2 linked regions of the Fibrella aestuarina BUZ 2 genome follow. The protein of the gene in region 2 binds, or shares a complex with, the protein of the main gene of each other region. Links are inferred from orthologs where the notes say so. Each region holds a gene or a part of one and is shown on either strand. Other genes may lie near its edges.

What was found.
Region 1: the proteins of secA (region 2) and secY are in contact, whole or in part, in a crystal structure (PDB 3DIN), measured with the Thermotoga maritima proteins. The link is inferred for Fibrella aestuarina BUZ 2 from one-to-one orthologs. Residues at the interface, in WP_004082002.1 of Thermotoga maritima: Glu261, Ala262, Arg263, Lys300, Ala301, Arg302, Thr303, Ile304, Ile305, Leu323, Tyr324, Asp325, Pro326, Val329, Ser330, Tyr333, Ile336, Lys340, Phe345, Val349, Glu363, Phe364, Tyr374, Ser375, Gly376, Gly377, Glu393, Ile395, Thr482, Ser483; in WP_004081795.1 of Thermotoga maritima: Glu108, Gly109, Glu110, Glu111, Ala236, Glu237, Arg238, Arg239, Ile240, Thr241, Ile242, Gln243, Tyr244, Ala245, Arg246, Arg247, Val248, Thr249, Gly250, Arg251, Arg252, Val253, Tyr254, Gly256, Ala257, Ser258, Thr259, Tyr260, Leu261, Pro262.

The regions. Positions count from the first base shown.
Region 1 is NC_020054.1:6,553,494-6,568,837, forward strand. What follows is about bases 1-2,792. They hold secY (preprotein translocase subunit SecY), read right to left. Parts: upstream 2,158-2,792; coding sequence 844-2,157; downstream 1-843. Other genes in these bases: infA (translation initiation factor IF-1), read right to left, coding at 1-1; map (type I methionyl aminopeptidase), read right to left, coding at 9-839; rplO (50S ribosomal protein L15), read right to left, coding at 2,184-2,663; rpmD (50S ribosomal protein L30), read right to left, coding at 2,679-2,792. In the rest of the region: more of rpmD, read right to left, coding at 2,793-2,858; rpsE (30S ribosomal protein S5), read right to left, coding at 2,871-3,386; rplR (50S ribosomal protein L18), read right to left, coding at 3,391-3,741; rplF (50S ribosomal protein L6), read right to left, coding at 3,772-4,329; rpsH (30S ribosomal protein S8), read right to left, coding at 4,345-4,743; rpsN (30S ribosomal protein S14), read right to left, coding at 4,821-5,090; rplE (50S ribosomal protein L5), read right to left, coding at 5,100-5,660; rplX (50S ribosomal protein L24), read right to left, coding at 5,703-6,044; rplN (50S ribosomal protein L14), read right to left, coding at 6,060-6,428; rpsQ (30S ribosomal protein S17), read right to left, coding at 6,435-6,755; rpmC (50S ribosomal protein L29), read right to left, coding at 6,775-6,969; rplP (50S ribosomal protein L16), read right to left, coding at 6,989-7,417; rpsC (30S ribosomal protein S3), read right to left, coding at 7,495-8,364; rplV (50S ribosomal protein L22), read right to left, coding at 8,370-8,762; rpsS (30S ribosomal protein S19), read right to left, coding at 8,842-9,120; and more genes. UniProt on the Escherichia coli protein: The central subunit of the protein translocation channel SecYEG. Consists of two halves formed by TMs 1-5 and 6-10.
Region 2 is NC_020054.1:803,718-811,986, reverse strand. The notes cover bases 2,619-6,577. They hold secA (preprotein translocase subunit SecA), read right to left. Parts: upstream 6,224-6,577; coding sequence 2,819-6,223; downstream 2,619-2,818. Other genes in these bases: FAES_RS03165 (hypothetical protein), read right to left, coding at 6,564-6,577; FAES_RS03175 (HAD family hydrolase), read left to right, coding at 2,619-2,725. Outside these bases: FAES_RS03185 (glycosyltransferase), read right to left, coding at 1-456; FAES_RS03180 (DUF922 domain-containing protein), read right to left, coding at 644-1,789; more of FAES_RS03175, read left to right, coding at 2,024-2,618; more of FAES_RS03165, read right to left, coding at 6,578-6,767; FAES_RS03160 (BatD family protein), read left to right, coding at 6,898-8,269. UniProt on the Escherichia coli protein: Required for protein export, interacts with the SecYEG preprotein conducting channel.

The sequences.
Region 1 (15,344 bases), 5.7 Mb from region 2 along the record:
TATAGCTGTTAAGCCGCTACTGCGGCACTCAACTCGATTTCCATGTTGGTTCCCGCCGTAACCGCTTCGATGTATTCGAACGTGGTTAGTATGTCGGCCTTCCCCCGGCGCACGGCCACCGTATGCTCAAAATGAGCCGATGGCTTCCGATCCATTGTCCGGATCGTCCAGCCATCTTTCTCCTGGACCACGCTTTTCTTACCAAAGTTGATCATTGGCTCGATGGCAATGACCATACCTGACTTGAGCTTGACACCCTGACCACGCTTTCCATAGTTCGGCACTTGTGGTTCCTCGTGAAGGGTTTCGCCCACCCCGTGACCCACCAATTCGCGAACGACGGTGTACCCGTGATGCTCGGCATAACTCTGTACGGCGTAACCGACATCACCAATCCGGTTGCCGTCGATCGCTTTTTCAATACCCTTGTAGAGCGACTCTTTCGTCCGAAGCAGCAACTTGCGAACACCCAGACTCACCTCACCTACCGGGTACGTATAAGCACTGTCGGCATGGAACCCGTGCTGGAAAACCCCACAGTCGACCGAAATGATGTCACCATCTTTCAACTCATACTGACTTGGAAAGCCATGCACGACAACGTCATTTACGGAGATACACAACGCACCAGGAAAGCGAGTAGGCGTACCGTTATTAAAATTCAGGAACGAGGGAATGCCGCCATTATCCTTGATGAACGTCTGGGCAACCGTATCCAGTTCCTTCGTAGTAATACCAGGACGGATCAGCTTGGCAACCTCGGCGTGTGTCTTTCCTAACAACTGACCGTTCTGCCGGATGATCTCGATTTCTTCGTCGCTGCGTAAGGTAATCGTCATTGTTTTAAACAGTCACGCCTTCTGTGCGGCCTTTAACCCGACCCGACTGCATCAGACCTTCGTAACGACGCATCAGCAGATAGCTTTCAATCTGTTGCAACGTATCCAACACCACACCCACCATAATCAGCAGCGACGTACCCCCGAAGAAGGAAGCAAATGCTGACGTCATACCAAGCTGGCTAGCAAACGAGGGCAGAATAGCCACAACCGCCAGCATAACCGCACCGGGTAACGTGATATGATCGAGCACCGTACCGATGTATTCAGACGTAGCAAGACCCGGTTTAACGCCCGGAATAAACCCACCACTCCGTTTCATATCATCGGAGATCTGCGTCGGGTTTACCGAGATAGCCGTGTAGAAGAACGTAAAGACGATAATTAAGAAGGCGAACAGCAGGTTGTAGGGCCACGACGTGTAATCCTGAAACAAGCTATTCAATGTGGCCATCGTTTCGCTCTTCTCAGCCCCCATCTGGAAGACAAAGCCAGGAATGAACATCAACGCCTGCGCGAAGATGATCGGCATTACACCGGCAGCGTTCAGCTTGAGTGGTAAGTATTGCCGTTGACCACCGACAACTTTATTACCGACAACCTGCTTGGCGTATTGAATCGGAATCCGGCGTACAGCCTGTGTTAACAAGACGGCACCCATGATCACGAAAAACAGCGCCACCATTTCTAGGAAGAAAATGAAGATTGACGACGTACCCCGTGATTGCGCTTCACCAATGATTGCACCCGGGAGACGCGATACGATCCCGATCATGATGATCATGGAAATACCGTTACCGATGCCTTTATCCGTGATACGCTCGCCCAACCACATGCAGAAGATGGTACCGGCCGTGAGCACAAACACCGAAGAAATGGTGAAGAGCGTACGGTCGATTAACAAGGCTTCAGCAGGGATGGTCGTCCGAATGTATGTTATGGCCTGAACAGCCGTTACGGCAATCGTGAGCACCCGAGTGATCTGGTTCAGCTTTTTACGACCTGATTCGCCTTCCTTCTGCATTTTCTGGAAATACGGAAGCGCCAGCGTCAGAAGCTGAATGGCGATCGATGCCGAGATATACGGCATGATACCCAACGCAAAAATCGATGCCTTGCTGAAGGCACCGCCAACAAAAGCGTCTAGCAGGCCTAATAGTCCGTTCGTCTGTACATTCAGTCGCGACGGATCGGCACCAGGGAGCACAATATGCGTACCCAGCCGGAAGACCGTTATAAACAAAAGAGTGTTGAGGATACGTGTCCTCAACTCCTCAATTGAAAAGATATTCTTAATAGTCTCGATGAAACGGTTCATACAACTTGTACGCGGCTACCGATAGGTTAGTTCGAGGCTTCTTCTTTTTTGGCTACTTGCTCAATGACCGTTACGGTCCCGCCTGCTTTTTCAATAGCTTCTTTCGCAGCTACCGAGAAGGCGTGGGCCGTTACGTTAAGAGCAGTCGTTACCTCACCACGGCTCAATACTTTGATGAGGTCATTCTTGCCAGCGAAACCATGTTCGCGCAGGAATGCGAAGTCAATAACGGTTGCATTAGCATCCGTAGCCAATGCCTGAAGCACATCAAGGTTGATAGGCTTGTATTCAACACGCGTCGGGTTTTTGAAGCCAAACTTAGGCACACGACGCTGAAGGGGCATCTGACCACCTTCAAAGTTCAATTTGCGGCTGTAGCCAGAGCGTGATTGAGCACCTTTGTGGCCACGAGTTGAGGTTCCGCCTTTTCCGGAACCTTGACCGCGACCGACTCGCTTGCGCTCTTTAACTGACCCTTTTGCCGGCGTTAGATTACTGAGATTCATTGTCAGTTATGAAATTTAAATTTCTTCAACAACAACCAGGTGTTCCACTTTGCGGATGACACCAGCAATCGACGGATTGTATTCCAGCTCGATGCTCCGGTTGATCTTGCCCAGACCCAGTGACTGGATCGCCAGTTTCTGCGTCTTAGGGCGTTTGATGGTACTACGTACCTGAGTGATGCGTACCCGTGCCATGTTTCGTCTTGATTAACCGTTGAACACTTTCTTCAATGAAACCTGACGCTGGAAGGCAACCTGGTGAGGCAGACGCATCTTGATCAGTGCGTCGATCGTTGCTTTCACCACGTTGTGCGGGTTCGACGAGCCTTTCGACTTCGCCAATACGTCGTGGATACCGGCGCTCTCCAGAACGGCGCGCATAGCACCACCTGCAATTACACCCGTACCGGGGGCTGCCGGCTTAACCAGTACGAACCCACCGCCAAAGCGGCCTTCCATCTCGTGGGGTACTGTACGCTTCAGCAGAGGCACCTGAAACAGGTTCTTCTTCGCGTCTTCAACACCCTTCGTGATTGCGTCCGTTACTTCGTTGGCTTTGCCCAGACCGTAACCAACCACGCCGTTGCCATCACCTACTACGACAATCGCCGCGAAGCTGAAGCGACGACCACCTTTTACTACCTTGGCTACCCGGTTGATCGCTACTACGCGTTCTTTCAGGTCAGCCTCGTTTACTTTTGAAGGTCTTACGTTCGATACCATTCTGTTAGAAATTGAGGCCACCCTCCCGGGCACCGTCGGCTAAAGCTTTCACTTTGCCGTGATACAAATAGCCGTTCCGGTCGAAAACCACCGACTGTACATTTTGAGCAGCAGCTTTTTCGGCGAGCCGCTGACCCACTTTCTTCGCCGTGTCAACGGTGAAACCACTCACCTCTGTCTTCAACTCTGCGGATGAAGCCGATACTAGCGTCCGGCCAGCTTCATCATCGATGATTTGAGCGTAGATCGCCTTGTTTGAGCGAAATACAGTGAGACGGGGGCGGGTTGGCGTGCCGGATACTTTTGCCCGGATGCCAAACTTAATCCGCTGACGTCTTTCTTGTTTAGTTGCCATGTTATTTGATACCGACCAAATGGGCACCGATTACTTCTTACTTGCTGATTTACCCGCTTTCCGGCGAACAACTTCACCCACAAACCGGATACCTTTCCCTTTGTAAGGCTCAACTTTGCGCAGTGAACGGATTTTGGCCGCCACATCGCCCAGCAGTTGCTTGTCGCTACCTTCCAGGGACACTTTAGGGTTCTGCCCTTTTTCGGTCAGGGTCGTCACTTTAATCTCCGAGGGAATAGCCAGGAAGATGTTGTGTGAATAACCGAGGTTCAGTTCCAGAATGTTGTTATTCACGGATGCTTTGTAACCAACCCCGATAATTTCGAGGTCAAGTTTAAAGCCAGTGCTAACGCCCGTCACCATGTTGTTGACCAGCGCGCGGTACAAGCCATGCATGGCTTTGTGGCGCTTCTGATCAGTGGGGCGGGTTACCTTCACCTGCGTACCGTCCAGCGATACGGTGATATCCCGGTCGATAGGCTGCGAGAGGCTACCTTTAGGGCCTTTCACCGTGACCACGTTATCAGCATCTACTGACAGCGTTACGGCTGAAGGCAGTTCAATTACTTTATTACCTACGCGTGACATAGTGCTCTTTCGATCTTAATAAACGTAACACAACACCTCACCGCCTACGTTGAGCGTCCGCGCTTCTTTGTCGGTCATTACGCCTTTCGACGTAGAGACGATCGCAACACCAAGGCCATTCAGGATGCGGGGCATCGAGGTGGCACCGGTGTACTGACGCAGACCTGGGCGGCTTACCCGTTGCAGATCAACAATAGCTGGCTGCTTCGTGGTCGGGTTGTATTTCAACGCAATCTTGATGGTACCTTGAGGACCCGTCTCATCGAACTTGTAGTTCTGAATGAAACCTTTGTCGAAAAGCACCTTCGTGATTTCTTTTTTGATATTGGATGCAGGGATCTCAACCACCCGGTGCTTGGCACGGATGGCGTTTCTGACGCGGGTCAAAAAGTCTGCAATCGGATCTGTATTCATTTCTGCAAGGAGTTACTTGCTTGCCTGTTTTCGAAAAAGGCTTGCAAAAGTACGGAAACTGTTTGAGAAATAAAACCTTACCAGCTTGCCTTCGTTACACCCGGAATCTTACCTGCGCTGGCCATCTCGCGGAAGGTTACGCGCGAGATACCGAACTTACGCATGTAGCCACGAGGACGGCCAGTCAGTTTGCAACGGTTGTGCAACCGTACCGGCGAGGCATTACGCGGCAATTTGTCTAAGCCAACATAATCGCCTGCGGCCTTCAGAGCAGTCCGCTTTGCTGCGTATTTAGCAACCAGAGCCTGGCGCTTACGCTCTCTGGCTTTGAGTGATTCTTTTGCCATGGTTCGTTTTTATTTTTTGCTGCTGTCGGCAAACGGAAGACCCAGACCGCGCAGCAATTCGATGCTTTCAGCATCAGTATTAGCCGTTGTCACAAACGTGATATCCATACCTGAGATACGAGCCACTTTATCGATGCTGATCTCGGGGAAGATAATTTGCTCTTTCACACCGAAGGTATAGTTACCCCGGCCGTCAAAGCCTTTGTCGCTGATGCCTTTGAAATCGCGAACGCGGGGCAGCGCCACCGAGGTCAGACGATCCAGGAACTCATACATCCGGTCACCGCGCAACGTTACTTTCGCACCGATCGGCATACCTTCACGGAGCTTAAAGTTTGATACGGCTTTCTTAGCAATCGTGGCAACGGCCCGCTGACCCGTGATGGTCGTCAGTTCGTCAACGCCAACGTCAACCAGTTTCTTGTCAGCGACGGCGGCACCGATGCCTTTGTTTACAACGATTTTGGTAAGCCGGGGAACCTGCATCGCCGATTTGTAGGCGAACTTCTCCTTCAGCTTATCGACAACCTCGTTTGCGTATTTCTCTTTCAATCGTGGCGTGCTTGCCATGTCTTTGTCCGTTTAATGTGTTTGGTCGAACACAACTGGGCGTTAGATGAGGTTGTTGGTCTTCTTAGAGAAGCGCTGCAACTTACCTTTATCGTTCAGGCGACGACCCGTGCGGGTAGGCTCGCCAGTAGCCGGATCAACCAGCATCAGGTTGCTGATGTGAATCGTGCCCTCTTCTTTCCGCAGTTCACCCTGGGGTGTCTGTGCCGTCGGCTTGATGTGTTTCGTGATCATGTTCACGCCTTCCACCTTAGCCCGGTCTTTGTCGCGGAGCACTTCTTTCACTACGCCCCGCTGGCCTTTGTGGTTCCCAGAAATCACAACAACGGTGTCACCCGACTTGATGTGGAATTTGTGAGGAACAACTACTTTTTTCTTTTCCATCTTGTATCGTCTGGTTTAGATAACCTCCGGGGCCAGCGAAACGATCTTCATGAACTGCTTCTCGCGAAGTTCGCGAGCTACAGGGCCGAAGATGCGCGTACCGCGCGGTTCATCGTTGTTGTTGAGCAACACGGCTGCGTTGTCTTCAAAGCGGATATATGAACCGTCTTTCCGACGTACTTCCTTCTTTGTCCGAACGACAACGGCTTTCGATACCGTGCCTTTCTTCATGTTGCTTGAGGGGATGGCTGCTTTCACCGTCACGACAATCTTGTCGCCCAGCGATGCATAACGTTTGCCTGTACCGCCCAGCACCCGGATCACCAGCACTTCTTTCGCACCGCTGTTGTCCGCAACACCTAATCTTGATTCCTGCTGTACCATGGCTCGTTACTTCGCTTTTTCGATGATTTCAACTAACCGCCAACGCTTATTCTTGCTCAACGGGCGGGTCTCCATGATCCGAACCGTGTCGCCGATACCGCACTCGTTGTTCTCGTCATGTGCCGTGAACTTCGTGGTGCTGGTCATAAATTTACCATACTTGGTGTGCTTCTCTTTCCGGTCAACGGCAACGGTGATGGTCTTCTGCATTTTATTGCTCGTTACCTTTCCGATCCGCTCTTTCCGGGCACCCCGCTGAGCGGTAGTCTGCTCAACTGCTGCCGCCTTTTCTGCCTGCGGCTGGGTTTGCTCTTGTTGTGATTCCATAGCGATGCGTGGCTATTGATTAGGCCTGGGTTTGCTTCTGGGTTAACTCCGTATACAACCGGGCAATCAGTTTGCGACTTTCACGAATCCGCATAGGGTTCTCGATGGGAGATACCGCGTGGGCAAACGTGAGCTTTTGCAATTGCGATTTTTCGGCACTGATCTGCTCCTGGAGCTGCTCGACCGACAGGGCTTTGATTTCTGCTTTTTTCATGGCTTATCGTGCGTCCTGCTTATGCCTCTTCTTCTTGATAATCCCGGCGAACGATGAATTTCGTACGAACGGGTAGTTTCTGGGCGGCTAACCGCAGCGCCTCCTGAGCGGTTTCGAGGGGAACACCAGTGGCTTCGAACATAATCGTGCCAGGCTTCACAACGGCTACCCAATACTCGGGGGCACCTTTACCTTTACCCATCCGCACCTCAGCGGGCTTCTTGGTAATCGGCTTATCGGGGAAAATACGAATCCATACCTGGCCTTCACGTTTCATCGCGCGGGTAACCGAGATACGGGCGGCCTCGATCTGACGGGCGGTGATACGGCCCGGTTCGAGGGATTTGATACCGAAAGTACCGTAGGCGATCTGGTGGCCGCGTGTAGCGAGCCCCTTGATGCGGCCTTTCTGCATCTTCCGGAATTTGGTTCTTCTTGGCTGTAACATTGCTGTTATAGTGAGTTAAGAAATCGTAGGTTGGTTCAGGTACGTTGGCCTAAGGCCGCCCTACGATTCGCTGATGTCTATCGACGACCACCGCCGCCACGGTTATTGCCACCGCCACGGTTGTTGGTATTGCCACCGCCGCGGTTATTGTTGTTGTTGCCACCGCGATCATTGCTGTTGCGGTCACGGCCACGGCCACCCCGATCGCCACCGCGCTCATCGCCACGGTCGCGACCCCGACGGTCGCCACGATCTGAGCTTCCACCCGCCCGGTCACCAGCCGAAGCTTGCGACATCAGAGCAGCCGGCGACAGGTCGCGCTTGCCATACAACTCACCTTTGAAGACCCATACTTTGATGCCGATCTTACCGTATACGGTTTGCGCTTCAGACAGGGCGTAATCGATGTCGGCGCGAAGGGTGTGCAGGGGCACACGGCCTTCTTTGTATTGCTCTGAGCGGGCAATTTCAGCACCACCCAGCCGGCCCGATACTTTCACTTTGATGCCTTGGGCACCAACGCGCAGCGCCGAGTTGATCGCCTGCTTCATGGCACGACGGAACGAGATCCGCGCTTCCAGCTGCTGAGCGATGGCTTCACCAACCAGCTTCGCGTCGATTTCAGGACGTTTGATCTCGAAGATGTTGATCTGGACGTCTTTGCCCGTGATCTTTTTCAGTTCTTCTTTGATCTTATCGACTTCACCGCCCCCTTTACCGATCACGATACCCGGGCGGGCCGTATGAATCGTCAGGGTGATACGCTTCAGGGTACGCTCAATCACAACGCGGGCGATAGCTCCTTTCGGAATACGCGCCGAGATGTATTTGCGGATTTTCTGGTCTTCAACAAGTTTGTCCGAGAACTCCTTGCCGCCATACCAGCTCGAATCCCATCCTTTAACGATGCCGAGCCGGAGACCTACTGGATTAATTTTCTGTCCCATTCGATTTATGCGTTTTCAGATGACTCGGTTGCGGTTTCAACTGCTTCCAGGCCCTGCACCTTGCTATCGATGACGATAGTGATGTGGTTCGACCGCTTCCGAATCCGGTGGCCGCGACCTTGCGGAGCAGGGCGCAGACGCTTCAGCATCGTGCCACCATCAACGAAAATCGTTTTGATGTACAGGTCGGCGTCTTCGATGCGCTCGTTTTCGTATTTCTGTTGCCAGTTGGCCACTGCTGAAAGAAGGACTTTTTGCAGTACGGCAGCACCGGCTTGCGGTTGGAACCGCAGAACACCCAACGCCCGGCTTACGCGCTGACCCCGAATCAAATCGGCGATCAACCGCATTTTGCGCGGTGATGAGGGTACATTTTTAAGCTTAGCTATTGCTTCCATGTTTCTTTGGCGTGGAGCGTGGGGCTTGGGGCGAGGGGTCTTCATAACCCGTAGCCTTAGGCCCTAAGCCCCGTGCTTTTTACCGTTTGCCTTTGTCTTTCTTAGCCGTGTGACCACGGAAGTTGCGAGTTGGTGAGAACTCACCCAGTTTGTGACCAACCATGTTCTCGGTCACGTAGACCGGAACAAACTTATTGCCATTGTGCACAGCAAAGGTGTGGCCCACGAAATCCGGAGAGATCATTGACCGGCGTGACCAGGTCTTGATCACCGATTTTTTGCCCGATTCGTTCAGCACCTCCACTTTCTTGTCGAGGCGGAAGTCAATGTATGGGCCTTTCTTTAAGGAACGTGCCATTTACTGCTTACTTTTTACGACGGCTGATGATCAATTTGTTAGACGGGTTCTTCCTGCTGCGAGTCTTCTGACCTTTGGCAAACTGACCGTTGCGTGAGCGCGGGTGACCACCTGAGGCCCGACCTTCGCCACCACCCATCGGGTGATCGACCGGGTTCATGGCTACAGGACGTGTGCGCGGCCGACGACCCAGCCAACGTACCCGACCGGCTTTGCCCATCGTCACGTTCATGTGGTCGGAGTTTGATACCGTACCTACCGTTGCCAGGCAGGTATTCAGTACCCGGCGCGTTTCGCTTGACGGCAGACGCAGAACAGCGTAACGCTCTTCACGAGCTACCAGCTGCGCATACGTACCGGCCGAACGAGCCATTGAGGCACCACGGCCCGGCTGCAATTCGATCGCGTGAACGATCGTACCGATTGGCATCTTGCCCAGCGGCAGCGTGTTGCCAACGTCGGGGGTTACACCGTCCAGGCCCGACCGTACGATCTGACCAACGGTGATGCCTTGCGGCGCGATGATGTACCGCTTTTCGCCGTCTTCATACTGCACCAGTGAGATACGGGCCGAACGGTTCGGATCATACTCAACCGAGAGTACGGTAGCAGGCATATCGAATTTATCGCGTTTGAAGTCGATAATCCGGTACATGCGTTTGTGACCACCGCCGATGTAGCGCATGGTCCGGCGGCCTGAATCATTCCGGCCACCTGATTTTTTGAGAGGTTCCAGCAGGCTCTTTTCAGGCTTATCGGTCGTCAGCTCCTTGAAATCGGGAGCAACCCGGAAGCGCATGCTTGGCGTTACTGGTCTTAATTTTCTTACACCCATGATAGTGTTCGGTTTGTCAGCCTATGGGATGAGGCTATAGGTCTCCGTAAATGTCGATCACTTCGCCTTCAGCGACGGTCACGATGGCTTTCTTAACGAGCGGGGCACGGCCCGAAACAACGCGCCCGTTAATGTTTTTTGACCGCTTCTTGCCGAGGGTCCGCATGGTGTTAACGCTTGTCACGTTTACGCCATACAGTTGCTCAACGGCCTGAGCAATCTGAATTTTATTGGCTTTCGGATCAACCGCGAAGGCGTATTTGCCCAGCTTGTTCTGAGCGGACATCTTCTCGGTGACGATCGGTCTTTTCAATACGTCCATGATTTAGTTCGCTAAGAGGGTTTGCAGTTTATCCAGCGCCTCGGTGCTGATCAGCAGTTGGTCGGCGTTCATCAGATCGTAGGTGTTCACCTGCGAAGCCGTCATGACACGGGCTTTCTGAACGTTACGGCTCGACTTTACTACGTTGGTATCAACGTCGGGCAGAATGAGCAGCGTCTTCTTGTCGGCCAGCGACAGAGCGCTCAGGAAGGCTACGTAATCTTTGGTACGGGGCGCGTCGAAGGTGAAGCTTTCCAGTACCGATACGTTGTTGGCCTGTGCTTTTGCAGCCAGTGCCGAGCGGCGGGCAAGCGCCTTTACTTTCTTGTTCAGTTTGAACGAGTAATCACGGGGGCGAGGACCAAATACGGTACCACCACCGATGAAGACAGGCGACTTGGCGCTACCGGCGCGGGCGCCGCCCGTACCTTTCTGCTTCTTGAGTTTCCGGGTCGAGTGGGCACTCTCGGCACGCTCTTTCGTTTTGTGCGTACCCTGCCGCTTATTGGCCAGGTGCTGCTTAACGTCCAGGTAAATCGCGTGCGTGTTCGGCTCGATTCCGAAAATGGCATCCGACAACTCGACTTTCTTGCCGGTGTCTTCGCCTTTGCTGTTATATACGATGACTTCCATGACGGCCTATTTCTCGATAATGACGAATGAGTTTTTAGCACCCGGTACTGAACCACTCACAACGAGCAGGTTCTGATCGGGCATCACACGCAGCACGCGCAGGTTTTGCACCGTTACGCGGTGACCGCCCATCCGGCCAGCCATGCGCAACCCTTTAAACACACGCGAGGGGAACGAGCAGGCCCCGATTGAACCCGGGTGCCGCTGCCGGTTGTGCTGACCGTGTGTCTGGCCACCAACCCCGCCAAAACCATGGCGCTTTACTACACCTTGGAAACCCCGTCCCTTAGCCGTACCGACTACGTCGACGAAATCCCCCTCACCGAATACGTCGCCCACTTGCAACGTAGTGCCCAGATCAAATGACTGCTCGAATTCTTTGAATTCAACCAGCTTGCGCTTGGGCGTCGTGTTGGCCGCTTTGAAGTGGCCCAACATCGGCTTGTTGGTGTTCTTTTCTTTCTTTTCGCCGAAACCCAATTGGATAGCTTCGTAGCCATCCTTGTCCTTGGTGCGGACTTGGGTAACGACACAGGGACCAGTTTCAATTACCGTACATGCCAGAGCCTGCCCGTCCGCATTGTACACACTGGTCATCCCGATCTTTTTACCAATTAAACCAGACATTATCTGTTAGTTAAAAGCAGGTGAACGATTGATTAAACTCGTACGGAGCGCCGTACCGCCCAAAACGGGAGCGCAAAAGTAGAAAAAAGGAGTCGCTTATCCAACGGTCTGTTTTTCAGGCACAAAAAAAGAGGTCAGCTATGAACGTACCTGACCTCCTAGGGCCTATGGCAACAATGTGCGCACCGCCCTGAAAAAATCAGATGTGGTTTCCGTTCAGGACCTTCACCCGCTTCTATGTCGTTTCCTTTTGCTATCGCATTTGGGACTGCAAAAGTAGTTATTTATTATCGAAAAACATTGAGAATGAGAAAAATTTTCCAGAATCTGTTGGATGCTACTTCCCACGTACCCAGCGGCTTTGGCTCAGACCAATACTCATCGTGACTAAGGTTCGTCGGGCGGGTAGCCAGCTTTATTGGCTGTAAGCCTAGGTTCACGCTCATTTGGCGGTATCAGGCCTGCCGAAAGCGTAGGTTTGACGAGTCGATCAATCGTTAACAGGCCAATCACATGAGTCAACTTCCTACGTTCTTCCTACTACTTTTCATCGTGAACCTCGGCATCGCCTTTGGAGCCGGGCTCTACGAAACCCGCATCGTTTTGCCCCTGTGGTTTCAGCCTCAATCAGGCGTGGGCTACCGGGTGGATACAGCAGCCATGCAACGAATGGACGTAGGCCGACGCTTTTGGGGCTTTGTTACTACCATGCCTTTATCGGTACTTACGCTGGTCAATCTGTATTACGCGTATCAGTCTCATCCGCCACAACAAACCTGGTGGTTGATGGCGTCCCTGCTGATGCTCATCGAGCGCATCGGCACCTTTGCCTTTTTTATCCCGACGGCGATCCGACTGGAAAAAGCTAACTCGATGGATGCATCGACCGCATCGCGGTTGAGTCGGCTCTGGATGCGGGCTAACTACGGGCGCAGTGGACTCAACTTGTTAGGTTGGCTGTTTGCGCTAAAAGCTTTTAGTCTTTGCTAGCGCAAGCCGCACCACGTACACATGACTATCGGCTCATGCATACCACTTTTTGATTGTGGTCAGCCAGGCACGGTAGCTACCAGGTACCACCTTTCGAGCAAATCTGTTAGCTGCCGTACCCAACTAACTCGTAATCAGCTTTTCACGAGAGTGCCTATTGACACATGAATGACCACTTTAGTGTTCATATATAAAGTGGGACGCGGTCGTTTCAGCCAAATGGTAGTATTGGACGATTTTGTTGCACTGGTTTTACCGGCAGCAAATCGCTTATACCCTTAACCATTTAACAAACGAACGCATGAGAGTCGCACTTTCAGGAGTAACCCTATTAGGAACAATAGGCCTGTTTCTAACGTCTTGCGAACCACAGGTCGCGCCCGAGTTTCAACCCAAGGTAAGTAACGCACGCGCTGCTGCGCCAGTCGTCAATGGCGTGATGATGCAGGGCTTCTATTGGAACGTACCCAAAACGACCACGGCCGGTACGTGGTGGCAAAACCTGGCAGCCAAAGCCACCGAGCTTCAAACAGCCGGTATCACGGCCCTCTGGATTCCGCCTGCTTACAAGGGCGGGAGCGTCGACGATGTTGGCTATGGCGTGTATGATCGCTACGACCTGGGCGAATTCAACCAGAAAGGTACGGTAGCTACCCGCTATGGAACATTGGCTCAGCTTCAATCGGCCATTACGGTGCTGCACAGCAAGAACATTCAGGTCTATGAAGACATGGTGATGAACCACCTGACCTGGGCTGATTATACGGAAAACCGCAACAATGAGAATATCTATACGGGCTTCTCTTATCCAGGCCGCAACAATACATACAGCGCTTATAAGTGGAATGCTACGCTCTTCAGCGGGTACCAGCGCGGCGACGGCTCCTGGAATCAGTGGCAGCCCTGGGATTTTGCCTCGTATAACAACGGCGATGCCTACGACAATTTGCTGGGCTGCGAAATCAAGTACAACAACGGGGTCGGCAGTAATTCGGCAGCTAACGAGACCATTACCTGGGGCAACTGGATCACCACCAAGCTGGGCCTCGACGGATACCGGCTCGATGCCACAAAACACATCTACACGCCTTTCCTGAACAACTGGCTCGATCAGGTGAAAACCACATCCCGCTTCGCCGTCTCGGAAGCCTGGTTCAATAATGTGCAGTGGCTACAGGATTACGCCGCCGCTACGGGTGGGCGCACCAGCCTGTTCGACGTACCGCTCCACTACACGTTTGTGAACATGAGCAACGGCAATGGGGCCTGGGATATGCGGGGGCTGGCCTTCGCGGGGTTCACCGAAGCCAATGGCTCGCTATCGGTCTCGTTTGTTGACAACCACGATACCGATGCGCCTTCCGGTGGGCTGCGCTCGCCGGTGGTTAACCTGAAAATGCTGGCCTACGCCTACATCTTGACCCGCGACAAAGGGTATCCCTGCGTGTTCTACCGCGATTATTACGAGTATGGGCTGGGCGCACAGATCAAAAAGCTGATCGACATTCGGAAGGCCAATGGCTACGGATCGGGTTACGAGTACACCAGCGTAAACGACGCCGACGTCTATGTGTACTCGCGGGCGGGCGATACGACCCACAAGGGCATGCTCGTCATGCTGAACGACGGCAGCGGCGCCAGCACAAAAGGCGTAACAACCCCCTTCAAAAACGCAACACTGACCGACAAAACCGGCAACCGTACCGGCACGGTAACCACCAACGCCAGCGGTTTTGGTAGCTTCCCCGTCAATGGCCGTAGTTATTCGGTCTGGGTACCGAATTGAGGAGTTTGAAGTCTAAAGTTTGAGGTTTAAGGTAGCTGACACAGGAGTAGATCGTGTCAGCCAACCTTAAACCTCAAACGCCATTAGCAAATGCCAGCGCCCGCCGTTCGGCGTAGGTGTGCAAGTCGCCGTTGAGCATGAAACCGACGTGGCCACCGAGGGGCGGCGTTTCAACATACAGGTTATCCATCCGCCGGGCCAATTCGTGCGGAAAACACTCCGGCGACAGCAGCGGGTCGTTTTGGGCGTTCAGAATCAGGGCCGGAATGGCGAGGGTGTCAACAAAGCGGATGGCCGATGCCTGCGTGTAAAAATCATCGGCGTCGCGATACCCATTGACGGGCGCCGAAAAGGCATCGTCGAAGTCTTTCCACCAACGTACCTGACCCTTCCGGGACAGATCGAGCCGGCCGGGAAACTGCTGGGCTTTGTAGCTGATCTTCGCCCAGAGCTTTTTCATAAACCGATTGCGGTAAAATCTATTCCGGGGCAAATCGAGCAACGGCGCACTGGTGATCAGATTCACGGGGGCCGAAACGGCAACGACCTGTTTGACCGCCGCGGGCAATTGCGCGCCCATCACACTGGCATATTTCAGCGAAATATTGCCACCCATGCTGTAGCCCACCAGCACCACCTGTTCGTAGGCCTTCTGTGCCAGCGCGTGAGCAATTACGTCGCCGATGTCGCCAATTTCGCCGTGGTTATACAGCCTGAACGCCCGGTTCATTTCACCGCTACACGACCGGCAATTCCAGGCCAGCACATCAAATCCAGTATCGTGGAATAACTTGGCGGTGCCTTTTATGTAATGCCGGTGGCTGTCGCCTTCAAGGCCGTGCGTAAGCACCACCAGTTTTAAATGCTGCGGTTTGCGGAGCCAGTCGAGGTCGATGAAATCGCCGTCGCTCAGGGTGAGGCGTTCCCGGTTGTAGACGATGCCCGGAATGCGGCGCGTCAGGCTGGGTACGATGGTTTGCATGTGCCCATTGTATTGAAAACGCGGCGGACCCGGATACGTAGAAAGCAAA
Region 2 (8,269 bases):
GGTCAGGTAGCCGTGTTCGGTGAATACGCAGTAACAGTAGCGCCGCGCAAGCTGATCAAGCCCGGCAAAGGCGCGGGTGAGGAGCCAGCTTTTATTACGGGTCTTCAGGTGCATTTTCTTGAATAGGTTCTCCTGCACTTCGTAGATCAGCCGGGTACCACGCAGGCGGAACAGGAACGCAAACGGGATAAACTCAGGTACGTAGAAATGCAGCACGTCGGGCCGGAGCCGCCAGCATTTCCAGACAATTAGCGGGCAGGTGAGCAGGATGCGCCAGATAACCTGCTCGTAGTAGGGCAGGGTGATAAACCGCACGTTCGGGGCCACCGCCGGGTCGGCATCGGGGATGGCGCACCAAACCTCATACGTGTCGGCCAAAGCCGGGCATTGCTTGTAAACAATGCGGGGGTCATGGGGGCGGTGGGCGGTTGTAATGTGCAGAACACGGGGGCGCATCAGTCGGTCATCATCGGCAGCTTACGCAATAGTCAGGCATACGGCTGACTTTACCTTGAAAATCGATGACAAACCGTGTCTTGCTTAACGACTTAGCTAATTCGGCAAAATTGATCGATCGTGGTCGCCAAAATCGGCAACATATTAAAATCGCCATTGACGATCTACGTCTCGGTTGGCGGGCAGGCTACTTGTAGCCATACCGACGCAGTTCCCGGTCGATCTGGGCGTTCCAGCGAGCCTGCGCTCCCTCATCGATGCCGTGGCGGGTTTCGTCGTCGTATTGTTGCTGCCGTTTCCCCAATTCCCGATACATCTCGATGTAGCGATATTGGATATTGCTGTTGTAATCATTGAGCGACAGACTGTCGGGGTTGAGAATCTGCTTGAATTCTTCCATCGCCAGCCGCGCAAGGTCGAAATGCCGCTGCTCGTGGTTCAGGGCGTAGTCGTTGTGGCCGATGGGCTTAACCCACGACTGGCTTTTCAGCATGAACACTTTCAGTTTCAGCCGCACGTTGACGGTCCCCTTTTCTACCTGACTTTTGCCCTCATACGACACACCGGGCATAATCTGCGCGGCATAGCGGTTGTTGACTGGGGGTAACGCCCGGAAATCATCCCAGGTCAGGGGCCGGTCGGGGTCATAGAAGACCGTGTCGCTGCTAGCGGGGGTACGTGTTTTCACGTCAGTAAGCGATACCGCCAGTTTACCCGCCAGCGCAGGTACGTTGTCGACCTCTTTGTTCATGTAGTTATTCAGGTATCGCAGCCCCTCATTGACGCTCTGCCGGATGGTGCGTTCAATCACGTCGGTCTGGCCAACGGGGCGCTGGTAGCGGGCGTTGCCCTGAAAGGTGACCAGCGACAGATTTTCGTCTTCACGACGCACGTCGAAGGCCAGCGTGAGCGCGAGTTTGCCGCTGACGCTACCGCGCGGGCCAGCGGTTTCGATCAGTTTACCCGCCGTTACGCGCAGCACAATCGGGCGCAATTTGGTATTCCGGCGCACAATCTGACCAATGTATTGTTCCAAAGCCGGGCCTGTTCCGCCCTGCAAATCAACGGGTTCAGCGGGTTTATCAGGGCGCAGAATCAGGTTGGCAAAAGGCGTTTTCTCAGCCCGTTGGTCGAGCACGTCGGCTACGTAAAATTCTGTTGGGGTAAAGGGCAGCGGCTCGGGCCGGAGCTGGATGACGGCGGGCAGAGGCGGTACGTGGAGGCTGGTGATTCGGGCGTTGGCGGGGCCGGTAGGATTCATCACGCTGCCCCCGAACAAGAGCCCAACCAACGCCAACCCACCGATCGCAAACTTATTTATAATCAGATACATAGGGGTTTAGGCCAGTAGTGCGGCCCCACATATATATAACGCAGCCAACCGCCCAATCGTGCCGCGACAAAGGCTCGGTTCTCCTGCTGATCTGGCGCGATTTGTTCGTTGCCGATGACCGGTGTTCGGGTACGTTGTTATCTTCAACTACGCCAGATCGATGCCTCCTTTTCGGGTCAATGGGCCGGGTTATGTGGTGGGCGGGTGACAGGCTTGCGCTACTTTTGCACCTGTATGAGACCGTTTCCCAAGTTAATCGCCTTCGACGCCGATGATACCCTTTGGGCCAATCAACCGCTGTTCGATGAGGCAGAAGAAGAGCTCCGTTCGCTACTCAGGCAGTTCGGCACCGACGACCAAATCAATCAGGTACTGATCGACGTACAGGCCGAAAACCTTCATCTGATGGGCTATGGGGCTAAGGGCTTCATGCTGTCGATGATCGAAGTGGCGATCCGCCTGACCGACGAACAGGTACGTGGCACGCATATTCAGCAGATTATTGATTTGGGCAAGGAACTGCTACGCTTTCCGATTGCCCTTATCGACGGCGTGGAAGAGGTGCTTCAGACCCTGAGTGCCGACCACGAATTGATGGTGTTGACCAAAGGCGACCTGCTTGATCAGGAGAGCAAGCTGGCCCGTTCGGGGGTGGGGCAGTATTTCAGTCACGTCGAGATCGTAAGCGAAAAGCACGAAGCCGCTTACCGGCGTATCCTGTCGCGCTACTCCGTGGAACCGGCTGACTTCCTGATGATTGGCAATTCGCTTAAATCCGATATTCTGCCCGTTGTCAACATAGGCGGGCAGGCCATTCACATCCCGTATCACACGACCTGGCACTTCGAAAAGCTGCCCGACAATTACCAGTTGGGCGAGTATGTGCAACTGGACAGCATCCGCGATGTACTGGAGTGGCTTACAACGACCCGTTGACTTCGCGCGCAGTTGCTCAAAACGAAACCGGCCCCGATTCGCAAGAGTCGGGGCCGGTTTCGTTTTGGTATCTATTGTATCTATTAAACAGGTTTACTCAACCAGCATGGCTTTACCGCTCATAATGTCGGCTTCGACGCTCTTGTATTTCACGTCTTTCTTCACCGTGCCGTCGATGTACTGCACCGTCACGCGGGCGTTGCGGTCAATCTTGGCGTTACGAACCGGCAACTGCTTGGGCATGGGAGGTGCACCGGCCCCCGCCGCGTTGTTAGCCGCCATCCGGCGGGCATATTCTTCGGGGCCGCTGGCCAGATGATCGTCGTCGAAATCTTCGATATTGGTGTGCAGTTCGGGCATCGGCTCGGGGCGGCGTTGCGCCGGGGCCGACTGGATTTCCTGCTGCACCTCCTGCGCATCTTCGGCCGGAATATCGGCTTTGGCCAGGAAGCTGATCGTGTCGAAGTTGACTTTGCTGAGGAATCGTTTGAACAGCTCGACCGACTCGAATTTGTACACCAACAGCGGGTCTTTCTGCTCGAATACGGCGTTCTGTACCGACTGCTTTAGATCGTCCATTTCGCGGAGGTGTTCTTTCCACTCCTGATCGATGAGCGACAGCGTTACCGATTTCTCCATTTCGCGCACCACTTCGCGGCCACCCGTTTCGACAGCCAACCGGAGGTCAGTTACGACCTGCAGGTCGTGGACGCCATCGGTAAACGGCACCACGATGTTCTTGATGAACTGGCCCTGCTGCTCCAACACCTGCGTCAGAACGGGCAGCATTTTTTCGGCTACCGCGTGGTTTTTGGCCTGGTAATGCTGCTCCGCCTCGCTGTACAGTTTGTTGATCTGATCGGCTTTTTTCAGCTTGAAGAAATCACCCTGCGACAGTTGCGTGTCGAGACCGAGGTTGGTCAGCAGTTGTAGTTTCACCACCTCGAAATCACCCTCGGCATTGTTGACAACCTCTTCCACCACGTCATACATGGTATTGGCGATGTCGAGTGGAAGCCGCTCGCCGAAGAGGGCGTTGCGCCGACGGTCGTAGATGGCCGTCCGCTGGTAGTTCATCACGTCGTCGTATTCGAGCAACCGCTTCCGCACGCCGAAGTTGTTTTCTTCAACTTTCTTCTGCGCCCGTTCGATCGAGTTGGTGATCATCGAGTGCTGGATAACCTCGCCTTCTTCCAGCCCCATGCGGTCCATCAGTTTGGCGATACGCTCCGACCCGAACAAACGCATCAGGCTATCTTCGAGCGAAACGAAGAACTGTGACGTACCTGGGTCACCCTGACGACCCGCCCGGCCGCGTAGCTGCCGGTCGACGCGCCGCGACTCGTGGCGTTCCGTACCGATGATGGCCAGACCACCCGACGCTTTTGATTCGGCGGTGAGCTTGATATCTGTACCCCGGCCAGCCATGTTGGTGGCGATGGTTACGGTGCCGGGCTTACCCGCTTCGGCCACGATTTCGGCCTCGCGCTGGTGGTATTTGGCGTTCAATACCTGGTGCTGGATTTTCCGCAACGTCAGCAGGCGGCTTAGCAGCTCCGAGTTTTCCACCGAGGTGGTACCCACCAGCACCGGACGCCCTTTGCCCACCAGTTCAACGATCTCGTCGACGACGGCGTTGTATTTCTCCCGAACCGAACGATATACCTTGTCTTCCTGATCTTTACGGCTTATGGCGCGGTTGGTCGGGATGGCCACCACGTCGAGTTTGTAGATCTGCCAGAATTCAGAGGCTTCCGTCTCGGCCGTACCGGTCATACCACACAGCTTGTGGTACATCCGGAAATAGTTCTGTAGCGTAATGGTCGCGTAGGTCTGGGTGGCGTCTTCAACTTTCACGCCTTCTTTCGCTTCCACGGCCTGGTGCAGCCCATCTGACCAGCGGCGCCCTTCCATGATCCGGCCCGTCTGCTCATCCACAATCTTCACCTTGCCTTCCTGAATGATGTATTCCACATCGCGCTCAAACAGGCAGTAGGCTTTCAGCAACTGGTTGACCGTGTTGATGCGCTGCGTCTTCACGGCGTAGTCGCGGATCACGGCTTCCTTACGCAGAATTTTCTCCTGCTCGCTGAAATCGCCGCTCTTCTCGATCATGTTGATGTCGATCGACAGGTCGGGCAGGATAAAGAAATTCGGGTCTTCGCCGTTGCCGGTGATGTAGTCGATTCCCTTTTCGGTCAGCTCGATGCTGTTGTTACGTTCATCGATGGTGAAGAACAGGGGCGAATCAGCTTCGGGCATCAGCTTCTGGTTTTCGGCCAGATAGATACCTTCGGTTTTTTGCAGCACCTGACGTACCCCCGTTTCGCTGAGCAGCTTGATGAGGGGTTTGTTTTTGGGTAGGCCACGGTAGGCCCGGAACAGCGCCAGACCGCCTTCCTTTTCATCGCCAGCGGCAATTTTCTTACGGGCTTCTACCAGCAGATCATTCACAAGACGGCGCTGGGCCTCCACCACGCGCGACACGCGGGGTTTCAGTTCGGCATAATCCTGCTCGTCGCCGCGCGGCACGGGTCCCGAAATGATCAGGGGCGTCCGGGCGTCATCGATCAGCACGGAGTCAACCTCATCGACCATAGCGAAGTGGTGCTTCCGCTGCACGAGTTCGTCGGGCGTGCGGGCCATGTTGTCGCGCAGGTAATCGAAGCCAAATTCGTTGTTGGTGCCGTAGGTGATGTCGGCGAGGTAGGCGTTTTTGCGCGCTTCCGAGTTGGGCTGGTGCTTGTCGATGCAATCCACGCGCAGGCCATGAAACTCAAACAGGGGGCCGTTCCACTCCGAGTCACGCTTGGCGAGGTAGTCGTTGACCGTTACAATGTGCACACCCCGGCCGCCCAACGCGTTCAGGAAAGCGGGCAGCGTCGATACGAGCGTCTTCCCCTCACCCGTGGCCATCTCGGCGATTTTACCCGTATGCAGCACCACCCCACCGATCAGCTGCACATCGTAGTGCACCATGTCCCAGCGGATGGTGTTACCAGCAGCATCCCAGGTGTTGGCCCAATAGGCTTTGTCACCGTCGATCCGGATACTCTTCTTGCGCATCGCCAGTTCACGGTCGTAGTCGGTGGCGGTTACCTCGAGCGACTCGTTTTCCGCAAAGCGGCGGGCGGTTTCTTTAACCACGGCGAAGGCAAGGGGCAGGATGGCCAACAGCACGCGCTCCAGTTCTTTGTTCCGGTCTTTTTCGAGCCGGTCGACCTCGCTAAACAGCGACTGCTTGCGATCGACGTCCATATCGGGATCGTCGGCAACCTGCTGCCGCAACCCGGCGATCTGCTCGTCGATGGGCATCAGTTCGTCGGCGATCTGGGTACGTAGCTGGGCCGAAATAGCCCGCAGCTCGTCGTTCGAGAGGTCTTTCAAGCGCGCAAACTCGGCGTTGATCTGCTCTACATAGGGCGTCAACTCTTTCAAATCGCGTTGCGACTTGGTGCCAAATAGTTTGGCGATACTTTTCGTGATGAAATTACTCATTTAGCTATAAAGAGGCTGGTCAGGCTATCCGCGAAGCCAACAGGCTGATCAGCTCGTCGTTACTTTTCCGTTTACAAAATTAACAGATAATGCCGGGAATGTTGGTAGGCCACTGGGACACACCTGCTAACGGCCACCGGGCATACCCCACGCCTACCCTGGTTTGGGGCGGGTTAGTGACTCCGAATCCGTCAGCCTATGCCTTGGCAATAATCAGCCCAACCGGTCAGTGTCAGACAGATTGTCAGGACGCCGGGCAGGTGCTATGCCAACGCGTTGGGTTACTAATAAAAAGGCCTTCCCCGCTGGGGAAGGCCTGGTTGTCAAGTCTATCCAATGATCACGCCAGTCGGGTACGCGAGAAACAACGGTTCAAAACGACCCGATACATCCGCCCAAATTGCGCATAACACCACTGTTTAAGTTGCTTCACTTCGTCACCTACCAGGGTCTGAAGTGCTTTTTTTAATTCTTTTTCAAACAACTGACGGTCAAAGCTGACCTTTTGAAGAATTAGTTTAACGTACTCAAGCATGGAGGCCATACTGCATTCGTTTTTTTGATTAAAGACTAAGGCTCTGGTGGAAAGAGGGAATTCGAAACAGCCCAGACTGAGCTAGAATCTCGTTATCATTGTAACGGGCTTCCGGTCAGTTTGTTGCTGACAAATGTATATGAAACTTGGAATATTCATATTAGTTTTTGCATTATATTTCCATGAGAAAACCAGCGTTTTTGCCCAATCCACTGATAATCCAATTGTTATCGAGTTAAGTGCAACCAGTTTTACTATTGAACGGCCCTTTACCATTTCAATTATCGTTCGAGACAGTGAAACCCGCCCTACTATCGCTTTTCCGGCCATTGCGGGTTTCGTCAAACAGGGGACGTCGTACAGTTCGAGCCGCAGTGAATTTGGCGGCCGCGAGGTAGTTAGTCAGGTTGTTGTTCAGACCTATGCGGCTACCCAGCCAGGTACGTTTCGGCTTGCTCCCTTTACGGTTACCGTCGACGGGCAGACGGTGCGCTCACCCGGCGCGCAACTCATCGTACGGCCTTCCACAACCGCCGCCACATCCACATCGGCGCTCTCAGCAACCGCCCTGGCCAAGGCAAAAACCGACAAACGGACGGCCTTCTTGCAGACGACCGTAAATTACACCAGGCTCTACACCGGGCAGGGGCTGCATGTCAGGGTGTCTTTTTACGTGGCCGAAAACTACCCCTATGAACTGCGTTTCGACCGGCTGGCCCAGCAGGTGGAGTTGCTAACCCGGCAACTGAGGCCGGTTAACGCCTGGGAGGAAAACGACAACATCAGCGAACTGCGGCCCCGCCCTACCCTACTCAACGGGCAGCGGTACGTGGAGTACCCGGTTTATTCGGCCACGTTTTTTCCATTGGCGACTCGCACCGGCCTCCCCCGGACGATTACGCTCCCGGCGGTATCGTTGCGGGTGTCGCGCCTGAGCCCCACACCCGTTCAGCCGACCGGGCCGGGCTCGCAAACGGGGCGGGCGGCCACGGCATCCAGCCCACAGGCCGATGAGGTGGCGTTTACGAGTGAACCCGTGCAAGTGATGGTGCAGCCCCTACCCGGCCGAAGCGGCCAAACGGGGGCCGTATCGGTAGGTTCATTTCGCCTGATCGACGAAGCCGACCGTAGCCGAGTGGGCGTTGGTCAGAGTGTGCGCTACGATATTCGGATCGAAGGGCAGGGTAATATTGCCAGTATACAGGCGCCCCAACTTGTCAATGTGGGCGATGGCCTCGACGTCTTTCCGCCACAATCGCAGGAACAGATTGGGCGGGTGGGCGCGGCCGTGAGTGGCTATAAGTCGTTTCGCTACTTTCTGATTCCGAAGCAAAAAGGCCCGGTGGCGTTGGCTAATCGGTTTTTCTGGGTTTATTTCGACCCCCAGATTGGCCGGTACGATACGTTGCGCCCCCGTTTGGTGCTTCGCGTTGGGGAAGCCACCGATAGCCTGGCAACGGGCATCGTGCCGTCTGACACCCTCGATCAGGCAGGTCGCCCGTCGATCTACG